4 regions of the Turicibacter sp. genome follow, and region 4 is predicted to be linked to each of the others. Evidence: riboswitches for the same ligand, from Rfam matches in the RefSeq annotation. Region 4 holds a riboswitch; each other region holds the start of a gene.
What was found. Region 4 has a riboswitch for lysine ahead of lysA (diaminopimelate decarboxylase). Riboswitches for the same ligand answer to the same signal wherever they lie in the genome.

Region 1: it holds a riboswitch for lysine, as region 4 does, so the genes downstream of both, J6D32_RS08460 (transporter substrate-binding domain-containing protein) here and lysA (diaminopimelate decarboxylase) in region 4, are expected to answer to the same signal.
Region 2: it holds a riboswitch for lysine, as region 4 does, so the genes downstream of both, J6D32_RS01380 (YfcC family protein) here and lysA (diaminopimelate decarboxylase) in region 4, are expected to answer to the same signal.
Region 3: it holds a riboswitch for lysine, as region 4 does, so the genes downstream of both, J6D32_RS01875 (Na+/H+ antiporter NhaC family protein) here and lysA (diaminopimelate decarboxylase) in region 4, are expected to answer to the same signal.

What each region holds. Positions count from the first base shown of each region.
Region 1 covers NZ_JAGAVR010000065.1:17,724-20,942, forward strand. The annotation lists gene J6D32_RS08455 (endonuclease MutS2) at 1-1,615, shown strand, start outside; lysine riboswitch at 1,728-1,895, shown strand; gene J6D32_RS08460 (transporter substrate-binding domain-containing protein) at 1,972-2,784, shown strand; gene J6D32_RS08465 (amino acid ABC transporter permease) at 2,787-3,219, shown strand, end outside.
Region 2 covers NZ_JAGAVR010000008.1:78,650-81,868, reverse strand. The annotation lists gene J6D32_RS01385 (M20 family metallopeptidase) at 1-311, opposite strand, end outside; gene J6D32_RS01380 (YfcC family protein) at 437-1,870, opposite strand; lysine riboswitch at 2,146-2,319, opposite strand; gene proC (pyrroline-5-carboxylate reductase) at 2,616-3,219, opposite strand, start outside.
Region 3 covers NZ_JAGAVR010000011.1:10,760-13,978, reverse strand. The annotation lists gene rlmD (23S rRNA (uracil(1939)-C(5))-methyltransferase RlmD) at 1-1,286, opposite strand, end outside; lysine riboswitch at 1,539-1,711, shown strand; gene J6D32_RS01875 (Na+/H+ antiporter NhaC family protein) at 1,869-3,219, shown strand, end outside.
Region 4 covers NZ_JAGAVR010000120.1:19,516-22,734, reverse strand. The annotation lists gene J6D32_RS12940 (helix-turn-helix transcriptional regulator) at 1-496, opposite strand, end outside; gene J6D32_RS12935 (DUF2798 domain-containing protein) at 763-1,269, shown strand; lysine riboswitch at 1,426-1,604, shown strand; gene lysA (diaminopimelate decarboxylase) at 1,700-2,992, shown strand; gene J6D32_RS12925 (aspartate kinase) at 3,017-3,219, shown strand, end outside.

The DNA of each region.
Region 1 (3,219 bases), on a different contig from region 4:
GATTGAACGTATTTTACGTGAATTAACCGAAGAAGTGAAGAAGTTTGTCGACTTACTGTCATTAAATGTTGAGCTTCTTGGAGAAATTGACTTCATGTTTGCAAAAGGAAAGTATGCCCGTTTAATTAATGGAACGCGTCCTAAAATAAATACTAAAGGGATTATCCGTTTAGTGGCTGCTAGACATCCCTTAATTGATCAAAAGTCTGTTGTGGCTAATGACATCGAACTTGGAGATGAGTATACGACGATTGTAATCACAGGTCCAAACACAGGGGGGAAAACTGTTACGTTAAAAACGGTGGGATTACTAACGTTGATGGCACAAGCAGGTCTTTTAATTCCGGCACACGAGTCATCACAATTGGCTATTTTCGATCATGTTTTTGCTGATATTGGAGACGAACAAAGTATTGAACAAAGTTTATCAACGTTCTCATCTCATATGACAAATATCGTTAAAATTATGGAACGTTTAACAGTGAATAGCTTGATTTTATTTGATGAGCTAGGGGCAGGAACCGATCCGAAAGAAGGCGCATCACTTGCTATTTCGATTTTAAATTATGTTAAGGTTCGAGGAGCGCGTACGATTGCGACGTCGCATTACCCTGAGCTTAAGGCCTATGCTTATGAGCAAGATGATGTGATTAATGCATCGGTTGAATTTAATGTTGAGACGCTTTCCCCAACGTATCGTTTACTTGTTGGAGTACCTGGACGTTCAAATGCCTTTGAGATTTCAAAACGTTTAGGATTAAAAGAGGCCATTTTAAATCAAGCTCGTTCATATGTTGAAAGTGAACGAACAGAAATGACGGATTTAATTACAAAACTTGAGGATCGTGGATTACAATTAGATCAGGAGATTCAACATCTTCAGCAACAAAATACATTAGTTGAAGAAATGAAAAAAGAATATGAGCAAAAACTGGCAAAATTTGAGGCAGAACGTGAAAAAGTCTTAGAGGATATCAAAAAAGAAGCATTTGAAAGTGTTCGCCAAGCAAAAGAAGAAGCAGAACAAATTGTGATGGATTTACGTCGAGCGAAAAAAATGGCTGATTTATCAATGAAAGATCATGAGTTAACAGAAAAATTGACGTCATTAAAGAAAGCAGAGGCGAAACAAGCAGAGCAATTTAAGAAAAAGGCTCAAAATAAACAGCCGTTAAAACCAGGTGATGAAGTGATGGTTTTATCTTTAAATCGTCAAGGTGAACTGATTGAGCAAACCAAAAATGGAGAATGGATGGTTCAACTGGGTATGATGAAAGTGAACATTAAACCTGAAGATCTTCAATATTTACGTAAATCGGTTCAGAAAAAGGAAACAAAAAAAGGGCAAATGGTTCATAAACGTAATAGCCATGTCGGAATTCAATTGGATTTACGAGGAGAACGCTATGAAGATGCTATGTTAATGCTTGATAAATACTTTGATGATGTCTTATTGGCTGGATATCAAACGATTACGATTATTCATGGTCATGGAACGGGAGCTCTTCGCCAAGGGGTTCATAAATATTTAAAACAAAATAAACACGTTGCAAGCTTTAGATTTGGGGGAGCCGGTGAAGGTGGAACTGGAGCAACGGTTGTTGAATTAAAATAAGGGAGTCCTGTCTATCTCGAGTCAATCGGGATAGATTTTTTTGTGAAAATATATTTTTCAAAATAAAGTTTACATTATATGGAAATCATGTTATTTTATAAGAGGACAAAAAAAATCGTATAGAGGTAGCGTTGCATCAGAGTACAACAGGGAGCTGGCAAGTGAGGAAATGTTGGAAAGGTAATCATCGCCGAAAGTTTCGTATTGGCAAATACGTCACTTGGGGTTGCAGGAAATACCTGTAACACTCCTTCAGTTTTGAAGAGGAGCTATTAAACAGAGGACTTTTTTTCAGTCGTGTTAATAGCACGACTTTTTTTGTTACAATCAATTTTAATCAAAGGGGAGATTTTAATATGAGAAAATTAGTTGTAACGTTAGCAGGATGTATTTTGCTTGCAGGATGTAGCGGGAATGCTACAAGTAATTCAAAAGATACGTTTACGGTTGGAATGGAATGTAATTATGCTCCGTTTAACTGGCAAACGTCAGCACCAACACAGACAAGTGTATCAATTGGTGGAGCAGGATTTTGTGATGGATACGATGTGAGAATTGCAAATGAAATTGCAAAGAGCATGGAAAAAGAGTTAGTGATTAAAAAATTAGAGTGGGATGGTTTGCAATTATCACTAGAATCGGGAGAAATTGATGCGATTATTGCTGGGATGACCGCTAATGAGGAACGTGAACAAGGAATTGATTTTACGACACCTTATTTTGAATCAGAAATGGTACTGATTGTTCGTGCAGACGATGATTTAGTTCATGCAACATCTATTCAAGATTTTAGTGGTAAAAATGTGATTGGACAGATGAATACTAATTATGATACGGTAATTGACCAAATTGAAGGGGTGAATCACTTAACACCTAAATCTTCTTATCCTGAGTTAGTGGTCTCTTTACAATCAAATGAAGCAGATGCTATTACGGCTGAATTACCCGTTGCCGAAGGGGTCATTCAAGCTAATCCAGATTTGACTATTGTTCACTTTGCAGAAGGTAAAGGATTTGATATTGATACATCTGTTTCAATTGGATTAAAAGAAGGCAGTCGTGGTACAGAGTTCTTTAATCAAGTTCAATCTGCTTTAGATAATATTTCAGATTCGACTCGAAATGAATGGATGACAGAATCTCGCGAAAGTGCGCCAACAGGTGAATAATTATGATGTTCTTAACCACTCAAAATGGCTTTTTAAATAAATCATTTTCTTTATTTGTTAAAAATTTTGATTTGTTCATGTATGGAATTAAAATGACACTCATTTTAGCTTTTTTAGGAACGATGTTAGGCTTAGTTATTGGGTTAGTTCTAGGGGGATTGCGTGCGATTACAATTGAACCAAGAGACTTAAAAAGTGTAAAAGTGTTAAAAAAAATGATGCACTGTTTGATAGGTCTTTACGTTTGGTTTTTTAGAGGGACTCCAATGATGGTGCAAGCGATGTTTTTATATCATGCTTTACGTCCTATTCTAGGGTGGAGTTCATTAACTGCAGGGATTGTGATTATTTCGGTTAATACTGGGGCTTATATGGCAGAAATTATCCGTTCAGGTATTCAGTCAGTGGATAAAGGGCAACTTGAAGCCGCTAGAA
Region 2 (3,219 bases), on a different contig from region 4:
CCTGCTCCAGCACTCATTACACCAATCATATTATGACCGCATCCATGACCTAAATCAGGTAATGCATCATACTCACATAAATAAGCGACAGATAATCCAGGTTTTTTACTATCGTAAACCGCTGTAAATGCTGTTTCTAATCCTGCAACACCTACTTCAACTGAAAAATTATGTTCTTTTAAAAATGAAGTTAATGTATTTACAGCTTCGAACTCTTGGTTTCCAAGCTCAGGATGATCATGAATATAGTCACTCATTTCCCATAATCTTTGTTTAAGCTCTTCACTAATTTGCAATAATTGTTCTTTCATAATGCCCCTCCTGTATACAAAAATCTATTGATAGATTTCTTCTTATTCTAATTCATTTTTCATTTTAAGTTCAACTATAGTTTACTAGGCATTCTCTATAAAGAAAATGCCTAGCAAAATTAATATTATGACCAACCCATTAAAATAGCAATTGTAATAAAGATAATAGCAATTACTCCAAAGATAACTTGTAGTGGTAAAATCCATTTAATCCATTTTGACCATGGGATACCTGCTACCCCCAAACAAGCCATTAAGACTGCACTTGTTGGGAAAATCGCATTTGAGAATCCATCACCAAATTGGAAAATTAAAATTGATGTTTGCGGTGTAATTCCAACTAACTCACCAAGTGGCGCCATAATCGGCATTGTTAAAGCTGCTTGTCCTGAACCTGATGAAATAAAGAAGTTAATAAACATTTGAACAAAGAACATGACATATCCCGCAATTAACGAAGGTAATTGACCGATGAAGTTTGATAATTGGTAAAGAATTGTATCAATAATTTGACCATCTTGTGCAAGAATCACGATTCCACGAGCAAATCCAACCACAATAGCTGCTCCAATCATATCTTTTGCTCCACTTACAAACGATGTTGCCATATCATCAAAACTTAAACGTCCAATAAATCCTGCCACGATTCCTGTAGCTAAGAATAAAGCCGCGATTTCTGGAATAGCAAAATCAAATTTTAGTACTCCAACGACAATTCCAGCTAAACAAACTAAAATCGAAGATAAAATAATTTTATGTCTTACTGTAAACTCGATATGTTCTTCAGTTGATTCTTTTAATGCTTCACGACGTGACTGATCAATTTCATAAACGGGACTTAATTCTGGATTACGTTTGATACGACGACCATACCACATTAAGAATAGAATAGATGCTAAAGTTGTAACTGCCCAAATTAGAGTACGGAATCCCACACCTGATCCAGCTTGAACATTTGCAATACTTTGAGCAACCCCTACTGAGAATGGATTAATCATTGCTGTAGCAAAACCAACAATACATCCAACATAAGAAATAGCCATCGCCATAATACTGTCATAACCTAAAGCTAAACAAAGTGGAATCAACATTGCAATAAATGGAATTGCCTCTTCCGTCATTCCAAAAACTGCGCCACCTAATGAGAATAATCCCATAATAAACGGAATCATTAACATCTCTTTTCCATGGAACGATTTAACGGCACTTGTAATTCCAGCATCAATTGCACGTGTTTTTGTAATAATAGCAATTGCTCCACTTACGATAAATAAAAAGGCAATAATTTCTGAAGCTCCTACAATTCCTTCTAATGGAGCTTGTAATAAACTAAATAATCCTTGCGGTGATTGCTCGATGTATTGGAACGATCCATCCACAACGACTGTTCGACCTAAATCATTAACCACTCGCTCATACATCCCAGCTGGTAATATCCATGTTGCTACGGCAACGATGACTAAGATAAAAGAAATAATAACTAGCGTATGTGGTACTTTAAATTCTTTTTTCGCACCTGCCTCAGTTTCAATACTTCTGGCTCTTCTAAGACTTAACATATATTAATCTCCCTTCAGGTTTTTAACATCCAATAAAGCATTGTCCCCATCTTTTCTTGGATGGTATGAGGTGCAAGAGCTTCACAATAAAAAAAGTCTTGAGTATCACTCAAGACTTTTCAGAAATAATCACATAACGTGCGTTTACTTTTGAATGCTCAAATGATAGCCCTCCACAATTTTTATGGTTGGCTTTAATAAAAAAAAGCCTTGAGCAAATCACTCAAGACTTTGAATTTTAATATATCATTTAATCGATATACAATGCATTCATCTTAAATGATAGCTCACCACAAAATATTTTGTGACAGTGTTAAGTATATTTTACATAACACCAGCTCTATCACCTTAAAGTATCGATGATAGGCTTCGGCGAGAACTCCTTTCCTATTGCGTCTACGTCTTCACTCTTCAATAGTACTCTTAGTTACCGCACCTCTATCTAAAACCTATTTATTTTTTAATTAATTAAATCATAAACTATATTCTATTCTTTTGCAAGTGTAAATTTATGTAACTATCCAATAAAATTTCTATTTTATATTTTTTTAATAAATACACTATAGAGAGCTAACTATAATAAATTTTTAAAAATGAGATGGCCTTAATGAGTATTAAAGAAAAAATTCATGAAATGGAAATTCATCATAAAGAACAACATCATGAGGAAAAAAAATTTGAGAAAAAAGAAGATAAATTATATAAATAGCCTATAAAGACACGCTAGTTTTAAAGCGTGTCTTTTTTATTTACTCATTTTTTTAGATTTCTTTGCACAAGCTTCCATAGCATTCATAATACTTGCTCTAAATTCCTCTTGTTCTAATTTAGCAACTGCCTCAATTGTTGTGCCACCTGGTGAACAAACTTGATCTTTTAATCCCCCTGGATGCATCCCTGTTTCTAGTACCATTTTCGCCGCTCCAAGCACTGCTTGTGCAGCAAATTCGTAAGCAAGATTTCGTGGCATCCCTTGTAAAACAGCAGCATCAGCCATTGCTTCAATCATCATATAAACATAAGCAGGTGATGATCCACTCACAGCAATAACGGAATCAATTAATACTTCAGACACCACTTCACATTTTCCAAAACTATTAAAAATAGCAATCACTTGATTTAACTCATTTTCTGTAACATTGCGATTTGGTATAATTGCTGACATCGCTTCACCGACTTGTGCTGGTGTGTTTGGCATTGTACGAACTACCTTAATACTTTTTTGAAAATAGTCCTCAATCATTTGAAGTGTTGGTCCTGCTGCAATACTCACAATAATGGTTTCTTTATGAATACTTTCTTTAATTTCATCAATAATAGCGGGATATAAATATGGCTTAACTGCTAAA
Region 3 (3,219 bases), on a different contig from region 4:
TTTTTTGTTAACTCTTTTAAGTTTTTAGCTAACGTTGATGGATTACATGATACGTAGACAATACGTTTTGGTTGGACACGTTTTAACATCTCAATTAACTCAGGCCCCATTCCCGTACGAGGTGGATCGACGATAACCACATCTGGTTTGAACCCTTCATTTGCCCATTTTGGCACGATTGACTCTGCTTTACCAACCGCATAATACGTATTATCAATGTTATTTAATTTTGCATTTGCTTTCGCATCAATGATAGCCGCACGAGTAATATCCACCCCACGTACTTCACTTGCCTGATCAGCCACCCATTGACCAATCGTTCCAACTCCACAGTAAGCATCTACCACTTTTTCAGTTCCTGTTAAAGAAGCAGCATACTTCACTTGATTATATAACTTCACTGTTTGTTCTGGATTTAATTGATAGAAAGCGCGTGGTGATAAATTAAATTTAAATTTACCTAAACGATCTGTAATGAAATCTTCTCCCGCTACTTTAATCATATCTGGTCCAAAGATTTCATGCGTGTCATCAGAATTATAGTTGACATAAACTGACTTCACTTCAGGACAATACTTCATTAAATCAAGCGCTAAAGAATACATCTTCTTGAAGTCTTTATTCGCTAATACAAACGTCACTTGAATCTCACCTGTTCGATATCCACGACGAACGACAATGTGACGAGCTGTTCCTTTTTTCGTTTTGGGTGCATACGCAAAAACTTTATAATCATCTAATAAATCAACCGCGTGATTCACGACTTTGTTGATTTCTTCGTATTGAACCTCACAATCTGTGACATTTACTAACTCTCGTGAGTTCATGCTATAGAATCCGACCATCACACCATCTTCATCATACCCAACTGGCATTTGAGCACGGTTACGATAATTATATGGATTATCCATTCCCATCGTTGGACGGATATCTAATTCTTCAGGATCTAAATTGGTGTAACGTTCAACCGCTTGCCAAATGGCATCGCGTTTAATACGCAATTGTTCCGGGTAGGTCATATGTTGTAATTGACATCCACCACATTGTCCATAAACCTCACAAGCTGGTTGACAACGATGTCTTGATTTTTTCTTAACGCGTACTAATTCTGCTTCTGCATAACCACCTGCTACACGTGTACAAGTTGCCACAACTTCTTCCCCAACTAATGTTCCTGGGATGAACACCGCTTGTTTTTTATAATAACCGATTCCCTCACCGTTAATCCCGATGCGTTTAATCGTCACTAAAAATTCTTGACCAACCTTTAAAGGTGACATATTCATAAAAAAAACCTCCAATGCTTTTAAGCTACCCTTTATCTTACCACATTCGTGATTATTTTACATATCTTATTCGCAGATAGTTGACAAAATCCTCTCTTATTCGCAATAAATACACTGAGATGATGATCTTTCATTTATTATGTTGCAATGATACGTAATTTTATACCATTTTTACTTATTTATAACAATTCATATTGACTCTACAATAAAAGATGCTACAATAGGGATAATTGAATACGTCTCTGTTCTCTTTGATGAGTTAGAGGTGCATGGCTAAAGAGTAGGAATTTCGAGAGTGACGTCTAAGACAAATTCTAAAAGGTATCCATGCCGAAGTGAAAATAGTGTCCGCTATTTTTTGCTGGGGTTAGATTGAAGAAGTCTAACACTGTCACTGCCTATGGTAGTGGAGAACTAATGATCGGAGAGTTAAATAATACGTGTATCACTAAGGGATCTTTTTTTAGCTACCCCATTATTGAGCAATGTATGAGTTTAACTCTGCATTGCTCTTTTTTTTATAACTTTCAGAGCCGGACGAGATGATTCAATCAAAGTTCAATATAAAAGGAGAGAATGAAAATGGTTGGAACCATCTATGCCTTAATTCCGGCAATCCTCACAATTCTTTTGGTTATCATCACACGTCGCGTTATCTTATCACTAGGAGTCGGTGTCATCTGTGCTGCTTTAATTTTATCAGCATTTAGCATCGGAGATACCATCTCAACCCTACTCATCACTTTTAGTTCTCTAGTCATTGAAGAGGATGGACTTTACGGATTCTTAAATGAGTGGAATATGTCCATCATCTTCTTTTTAATCGCCCTAGGTATTATTACAGGCTATATCGTCTTATCAGGAGGGGCCACTGCTTTTACAAAAGCCATTATTCGTCGCGTTCAAACACGCGAAGGGGTACAATATACCGCTGCTATTTTAGGAATTCTGATTTTTGTTGATGACTACTTCAACGCTTTAGTCGTTGGAAATGTCTCAAAACCATTAGCCGAAGCACAAAAAGTATCGCGAGCTCGTCTCGCTTATATCGTTGATTCAACGTCAGCACCTATTTGTGTCATTTCCCCCATTTCAAGTTGGGCAACTGGAATCATGGGTTCTATGGCTGTCATCTTAGCAGGAGCAGGCATTTCTTACAGTGCCTTCTCAGCCTTCTTAATGACCATTCCTTATCATTTTTATGTCATCACAACCCTCATCATGGTCTTCGTTGTCATTCGCTTTAACTTAAATCTTGGATTAATGAAAAAATACGAAGCCGACACGTTACAAGGAAGCGACAGCTCAATTGTAGGCAGCGAACTATCGAATCCTCATGAAAAAGATGTTGAATCTTCAAAAGGAACGATTTGGGACTTAATTCTTCCTATTCTAACCTTAATTATTGTCACGGTTGGAACAATGGCTATCACCGGAATTCAAGGGGCACAATCAGTCACTGATCCTGAGTTTAACTTCTTCTTCACCGTCCTTGACAACATCGCTCTCTCTAAAGCACTTCGTTATGGAGGAATGGCTGGATTAATCGTTTCAATGGGACTGGCTTATCGTCATGTTTTAAACAAAGAAGTCACACTACCTGATTTTTTAAAAGCTTTTATGATAGGAGCTCGCTCTATGTTTGGAGCGATTGGAATTTTATTATTAGCTTGGGCGATTTGTGAACTAGTTGGAGCCTTAGATGCTGGAGGCTATTTAGCTTCAGTGATTACAAGCACCAATATTAATCCAAACTTTATTCCAGTTGTCATGTTTATAGTCGCAAGTTTTATGGCTTTCTCAACCGGAACATCTTGGGGATCATTCGGAATCTTACTTCCAATTGCGGGAAGTGTTGCCGCAGCCATCGACTTAAATCTGATGATACCGGTTATGGCTGCTGTCTTATCGGGTGCAATTTTTGGAGATCACG
Region 4 (3,219 bases):
TAGACATGACTTCAAGTGGAAGATAATTATACGTATAGTTTGTTGCAAATCGCTCAAAATCAAAATCATTTTTTAATAAAGGGCGAATCACATCATTGAAATAATTTTCATAAATCGTGATTTCTGCACCATGAAAATGTTGTCCTTTTGTCCAATTCTGCTTCCCTTTTAAATCTTTTTCTACAACGAAAAAAGAAGAAGGTTTAAAAGAAGAAATGGGTTGATTATCAATTTGAAATTCTGTTGTCCCTTTGTGAACCGTTCCAAATCGAACAAGTCGCTGTGGGTTATCAAAATTTAATGTAAAATGATGGGGAATCGTATAATCAGCAATCCCGAACTCATAATAACCAGGGCGTTCGTATAATAAGAAATAGCCATTTTCAGGATGTTCAATATCTTTGAAAATTTTACAATACTTCTCTTGGAATGCCTTGAAATTTAACTCATAAAGGACCGCTTCTCGAAACTCCTCTGAAGAGTGAACGATTGTCATGCTAAAACCTCGCTGTCAAAAAAACTGATTTTAATTAAGTATAACATACTACAAAAGTCGTTTTCAAAATGTATCTTTAAATGATTGAATTCGATAAAATAATTGACTTTTTGTCTCTAAATGAGTTAAAATCTAATTATAAAAAATTAAATAATGAACTAGAACAAACGACACATGTAGTGCTTTGCACGTAAATCTGATTACGGTACAAGGTGACTTCGTGTGTCTTTTTTTGCGTTCTTTTACGAAAAGAAAGGAAAGATACTATGCCAAAAACAAAAATTCAAAAATTATTCTTTGCTGTACTAACTGTTTTTATTACAGTTCATTTATTCGTCTTTTATAACGTAGCCATTGAAATGGGAGGAATGTCAAATCAAGTCTTTGTTACTTCTTTAAAAATCGTTCCGATTGAATTCATCTTCGCCTTACTTATTGAAATATTTATTGCAGGTCCTCTTTCAGAAAAACTTGCTTTTAGTATGATTGATTTCAAAAAAGATAGCCAAGTGATTATTACAACCGTATTTATTTGCTCGACTATTGTCTTCATGTGTCCCTTAATGTCATTAGTTTCAACTATTTTATTCCACGGTTTCACAAGCGAACTAATTGCTACTTGGTTCCAAAATATTGTGATTAACTTACCCTTTGCTTTCTTTACTCAAATTTTCTTTGTTCAACCCTTTGTTAGATATATTTTCCGATTTGTCTTTAAACACCAGTTAGATAATGAAAAACAGTACGATACAAATGAAATTGAAGTCGCTTAAGATGAAAAAGTTATCCTCCTAATTGAGGATAACTTTTTTTCTAATACTAAAATATGACATCCAAACGGAATAAAGGGGGGATGATTGACATAAAATAAAGAGAATTCACAATTAAATAGTATTAAGCATGATGAAACGTGCTTATTCAAACCATCATTAAAACGTAGAGGTTGCGAAGGCTTAAGAGTACTAATAACGAGGTAAGCGCGATGACTTATTGGGAAAGGAAGATTCGCCGAAGAGATTAACTGACGCTTTAAGGTTAATTCTCTGGGGGTGCATAAAAGATATGCATCACTGTCACAAAAATCACTTTGTGGTGTGCTACATTTGAGGATATCCCAACCGATTTTTCGGTATATTAAAGGCCCCTTGAATGTATTCGAGGGGCTTTTTTAGTGCCTTATCAAAATGAAAAAAGGAGTCTAGGATGAAACTACATGGAACAATGAACATTGAAAATCAACAATTATTTATTGGAGGGGTAAGTTGTCAAACATTGGTTAACACTTATCAAACACCACTTTATGTCTTTGACGAAGCACTACTTAGACAAAATTGCAAAGATTATAGGAAGCATTTTAAAGTTGAGGAGCGAGGGAATCGTGTGGCTTATGCCGGAAAAGCTTTCTTGCCACTTTACATGTGTCACCTGATTAAAGAAGAGGGGCTTTATCTTGATGTTGTATCTGGTGGTGAACTGTATACTGCTTATAAAGCTGATTTTCCAATGGATCATGTTTTGTTTCATGGTAATAATAAGACATTTGATGAAATCAACATGGGCTTAGAGTATGGTGTCGGTGTTTTTGTAGTTGATAATTACTATGAACTAGAGACGCTAAATACAATGTGTCATAAACGTGGTAAACAACAAAATGTTTATTTAAGAATTACACCTGGTATCGAAGCACATACACACGACTACATTAAAACAGGACAAATCGATTCGAAATTTGGATTCACCTTATCGAATGGGGACTTACAAAGATGTCTTGAAGTGTTTCATAAGTATGAGCATTTAAATTTAATTGGTTTGCATGCGCACATTGGATCACAAATTTTTGATGTGAATCCCTTTTTAGATGAAGTTGAGATTATGATGACACTCGTAAAAGATATTAAAGAGCAATTTGGATTTGAGATTACTGATGTTGATTTAGGTGGAGGAGTCGGCGTTTATTACACAGAGAAGGATGCACCTAAATCGATTGCACAGTTTTGTGAGGCAATTTTAACAAAAGCCCAGACGGTTTGCGAAACTTTACAAATAGATATTCCAAGATTGATTATTGAACCAGGGCGCTCAATTGTTGCCAATGCAGGAAGTACTTTATATACGGTTGGGTCAATGAAAGATATTAAAGATGTTAGAACTTATGTTAGTGTCGATGGAGGAATGACAGATAATATTAGGCCTTCTTTATATCAAGCGGTTTATGAATGTGCCATTGCAAATTGGATGGAATCAGGAAACGAGCGTCATGTTACGATTGCCGGAAAATGTTGCGAAAGTGGGGATATCTTAATAACTGACGTTGACGTAAATAAGATTGAAAGTGGGGACATTTTGATTATCACCTCAACAGGTGCTTATGGTTATTCCATGTCCTCAAATTATAATAAAATTCCAAAAGCAGCAGTTGTTGCTGTGAAAGATGGTGAGGCTCAATTAATTTGTCGTCGTCAAACATATGAAGAACTTCTATCACTAGAAGTTTAAAGAGGTAAACAGGAGGGGAATTAAATGGGGATTTTAGTGCATAAATATGGCGGCACATCAGTTGCAAGTACGGATAAAATCAAAAATATTGCTAAAAAAATAGTCGCTGAAAAAGAAAAGGGACATGATCTGGTCGTTGTTGTTTCAGCCATGGGAAAAACCACAGATGATTTGATTGAATTATCAAAAAAAATATCAACTAATCCTGATAAACGAGATCTTGATAT